2 regions of the Oceanobacillus sp. FSL K6-0118 genome follow, and region 2 is predicted to be linked to the other one. Evidence: a T-box and tRNA genes for the amino acid it is inferred to sense, from the RefSeq annotation. Region 2 holds a T-box; the other holds one or more tRNA genes.
What was found. The T-box of region 2 lies ahead of MHI02_RS12725 (valine--tRNA ligase). A T-box ahead of a tRNA ligase gene usually reads a tRNA of that ligase, here a tRNA-Val.
Positions count from the first base shown of each region.

Region 1: it has a tRNA-Val gene. The T-box ahead of MHI02_RS12725 (valine--tRNA ligase) is inferred to sense a tRNA for this amino acid. The anticodon was not compared.

Region 1 covers NZ_JBBOVR010000001.1:1,588,186-1,590,606, forward strand. Annotated here, with positions in the region: gene MHI02_RS08205 (hypothetical protein) at 1-151, shown strand, start outside; gene MHI02_RS08210 (hypothetical protein) at 668-1,102, shown strand; tRNA gene MHI02_RS08215 (tRNA-Val) at 1,281-1,353, opposite strand; gene MHI02_RS08220 (ISLre2 family transposase) at 1,576-2,421, opposite strand, start outside.
Region 2 covers NZ_JBBOVR010000001.1:2,470,453-2,472,873, forward strand. Annotated here, with positions in the region: gene MHI02_RS12725 (valine--tRNA ligase) at 1-1,277, opposite strand, end outside; T-box leader at 1,364-1,595, opposite strand; gene MHI02_RS12730 (hypothetical protein) at 1,966-2,421, opposite strand, start outside.

The DNA.
Region 1 (2,421 bases), 880 kb from region 2:
AGTATCTATGGCAATATGGGTTACGGTGTCTCGAGAATCTGTAAAATCTTCAAAAGAGATAAACTGGCGAAAAATGATAACTTTATTGTTTGCAGGATCTTTATCTACATTAGTTATAATCATTATGCATTTTCAAAGCCTGCTGTTTTAGTTCCGGTACTGGTGCCTTAAAGAACGAATGAGTTATCGATTAGACAGCTTCTATTGTGCTAAATGGCAGGTTAATAGGATAAGAGGTGTTAAAATGAACACAAAATATTATTGGAGAGAAGGATTTAAGTAATAGCGAAGTATTATTAAAAAATAGCAATCTGTATAATGGTCTATGGCTTTATTGAAAAATATAGATTTAGAACTTATATACATATATTATGGTGGCACATTCATTGGCGATGTTTCTTTCTAAGATATTAGCTTAAGATGTAGCTGTTTTCTCTTGATTTTTAGGTTTTTATGGACTTATTCAGCTTATTCTATTTATTATATTCTTGATTTTAGATTTCCAACAGGTGAAGAAAAAACTTAATAGTATTGCAGTAATTTTTAAGAGGGTCTTGTTAGAAAAAATAGTTTTTTAATTTAACAATGTTCCTGTGGCGTTCTATTTTTACTAAGACAGTGGGATAGTTTAGTAAATTGATTCTTTCTTTGGGAGAGGGGGATTCCGGTGGAGTATAATATAAATTCGCAAAGGATATCAATTTTTAGTACTATATTTATTATTATATTGTGGGATGTATTGTCAACTTATTACGGACGCTCTTTATCGCTATTCTTATTCATTTTATTAATCGCAATAGGGTTAGCTTCTTTTCGTTTTAAATTTACCATCCACACCGACCATTTAATATATGAAATATTATTATTTAATAAACCTATCATTCAAAAGGAAATTTACCCAGGCCAAGTAAATCAACTGAAATTGATACGTGTCGGGTGGGCTAAAAAGTCTGCAATTATAAAGGTGAAAAAAGGAATCAACATTAGATTATCTGTACTTGAACCTCAAGAAGCGTATGAACATTTAATTGGATTTGCAGAGAAACACGATATAATGATATTTAAAACGAAGGACTATTTAATTTTGGAAAGAATGAAATAATACTCGGTATTCAACTATCGGTGCAATTGTTGAAACATAATTCACTATATGCTGCAAGTAAAACAAGGCGATCTAAGCTGGATCGTCTTTTTCTATTTCAAAAAACTAATACTATTTTTGGACTATAAAAAAAGCCCGTACCCCTTGATTCACAAGAGATTCAGGCTTTTGTTTCAGATGATTCCAACTGGACTCGAACCAGCGACCCCTACCCTGTCAAGGTAGTGCTCTCCCAGCTGAGCTATGGAATCGTTGTTAACCAATATATTCAATATAATCTGTTTTTAGCAATCTGTCAATCTTTTACACTGTTGTGTATGTGTCAAGTTTTTCTCGGTGTGTCTTTCACACCAATATTTCCGGCACTCTATTTTTGTACACTTTTTCGGCTACCGCGCGACCCTTGTCGCTTGCTGTCCCCAATTTTTAGGTAACGTTCTAAAAACCAAGAACCTTACCTAAAAATCAGGGTGTTATCTAAAACTTTTTATTAACTGTCCAATAGCTGATGAATGAGCTGTATTTAGGCTTATTTTACCTTGTTTTGCTCCAATTGACGGCTGGGTTTCCTGGCGTAGAAATTCAGTCATACGAACCACTTTTTTCACGTCTCGTTGTTTTCTTACACTTCGCCTTTGGTCTCTCAAATAGACGGATCGTAATGTTTTATTTAGAATCCCTTGTTTGATCTTCACCATTGCCTCACTACCTTCTAAACTCCAATGCATTCCACGCTTTTTCATTCGGAATGAAATATGTCGTTGGTTGGATTCCATTGCACCCATGCCCCTTGCCTCTTTTGGTGGATTCTCAACTTTTTCTCTCCAATCAAAAATTCGATCCCAATTACCGCCAATATATCTACGAAAATCCTCGGCCTTTTCTAACTGCTTATCCGTTTCTAAAGTGCTCTCCAATGTATCCATCCAACGTATGAAATCATCCAGTTCGTGTTCTTTGATTGCCTTTTGTACACCTTCTTTAAACTCGCTCTTTTTAACTCCAAAAGTTCGATTCAGTGCTTTAGAAATGTGAAAGGAATCCAATTGATTTAAAACAGGATAACTAGACTGTGAGAAAGCCTCTTGAAAACGTTCTGCCGTATAACCGGGACCACCATCACTATTGGTGACAACTTGAGTGTTTTCTAAGGAATAATGATTAGCTGTATACGCCTGGACTTCTTTCCAAAAATCATTCGTTGGTTTGGTTGTCATGATGACCTGTGGATTCTTTAGGGAAATACGCTTCCCATTTTTACTCCAACCTTCATGAATGATCGCATGATGGACTTCATGACTTGTCTTTTTCTTTGTTCC
Region 2 (2,421 bases):
TTATGGTACCAAGCAGGAATTTGATGCCCCCACCATAATTGACGAGAAATACACCAATCACGAATATTTTCCATCCAACCTAGATAAGTTCGTTCAAATCTTTCGGGTACAAAATTCACCTTTTTATCTTGATCTTTTTGCAATTCAATAACTTCGTCTGCTAATGGTTGCATTTTAACAAACCATTGAGTCGATAAGTATGGCTCTACAACCGCTCCGCTACGTTCAGAGTGACCAACTTGATGGACACGTTCCTCAATTTTGAATAGTACTCCCATATCTTGAAGATCTTTCACGATTTGTTTCCTACATTCAAATCGATCCAATCCTTGATATTTTCCAGCATTTTCATTCATGGAACCATCTTCATTCATCACGAGAATACGTTGTAAATTATGTCGATTACCAATTTCAAAGTCATTTGGGTCATGCGCAGGTGTAATTTTAACTGCCCCAGAACCTAACTCCATATCCACATATTCATCAGCCACTATTTCTATTTCTCTACCCACAATTGGTAAAATGACTGTTTTACCAATTAAATGTTTATATCTATCATCTTTAGGATGGACAGCAACAGCTGTATCCCCTAGCATTGTTTCAGGACGAGTAGTAGCTATTTCAATCGTCTCATCACTATCTTTTATCGGATATTTCATATGATAGAATTTACCATGTATTTCTTCATAGATTACCTCAATATCGGATAGAGCCGTTTGAGTGGTTGGGTCCCAATTGATAATATATTCACCACGATAAATAAGCCCTTTTTCATATAATTTTACAAATACTTCTTTTACCGCATCTGATAATCCTTCATCTAATGTAAAGCGTTCACGGGAATAATCTAGGCCAAGTCCAAGCTTTTCCCATTGCGAGCGGATAAAGTCAGCATACTCTTCTTTCCACTCCCATGCTTGTTCTAAGAATTTTTCCCTACCTAAATCATAACGACTTCTTCCTTGTTCTTTCAATTTAGCTTCTACTTTTGCTTGGGTAGCAATCCCCGCATGGTCCATTCCCGGTAACCACAATACATCATACCCTTGCATACGTTTCATTCGGGATACTGTATCCTGCATCGTTGTATCCCAAGCATGTCCTAAATGTAATTTCCCAGTCACATTTGGTGGTGGAATAACAATAGAATAGGGTTCTTTTTCCGGATCATTTGTCGCTTCAAAGAACTTACCGTCTAGCCAAAATTGGTAGCGCCCTTTTTCTACTTCCTGAGGATTATATTTTGGTGGAAGATTTGAATATTCATTATCACTCATAGTATTACCTCCTAATACTTTTTGTCTTATGTAGGACTAAATGTTTCTACTTACTTTTCGTGGCAAAATAAAAACCCTTCCATCCATAAAAGGACGAAAAGGATTGATTTTCGCGGTACCACCTTTGTTTATTAATTCCAAAAATTGAATTAATACACTTCATTCACATAACGGCATATTACCGGCTTCTTCTACTGCAAGTTCAAAGAAGCTGCATCATGGGCGACCTTCCAAAATAAGTATTCCTAGGAAATTTTCAGCACTAGATTTCCCTCTCTGAAGGTATTATTTTGTACTCTTCCCAATCACTGCATTTGATTAATACTATATATTATCCATATTTTATAGCTTAGTTTATCTTTCGTCAAATTATATATTCCTATTTTTTCACAAATATGGTGTAAGTATACATATTATATAGTGATTCTTCATTAGTGGGGTATTTACTACCCTTATCCCATGGAAATAATAAACAATTTATTGTGGAAAATGAGGTGATTATAATGGGTAGATATTATCGATATAAGTTACCACCGTGGGCAAGAAAATGTGTTTTTATTTTAGAAAGAGTGACATTGCCCATTTTACTTTTTCAACTCATTCGGACAATTTTCTTTCCATCCTTTTTCGATTTAATATTATTAGGGATTTTAATCGGGATTTTAATATGCTTTTATTTACGGTGGATTTAAACTTCTAAATCATCTAAATCTAACGTTTCATATTCTTTCTCTATAAACGCCGACCATTGTAATCCAAAAATAATTTTTCTGTATTCATATTGAATGTTTGTTACGTGTTGTATCATTGATAAATTACGTACACCACTCACATAGTCATTAATATTTTGTATATAATTCGTTGGCGAAAGTAAATAAATGGATAAAAATTGAAGTTCTGGTAACGTTAATTCATTAATATCTGTGTAGGAGGAAAAGTTGTCAATATAAAGTTCAGTAGAAGGATTGAAACTACCAATTTCATTTTGAAAAAATAAGATCAGGTCCATAACAGGATTATCAAAACGCGCAGATTCCCAGTTAATAAAGTATGATTTTTTAATATGTGAATGGTCTAATCTATGATGACATAGTGAAGAACTCCATGTTAAATTATCTTCCTCATGGTCATTTATAAAGCGATT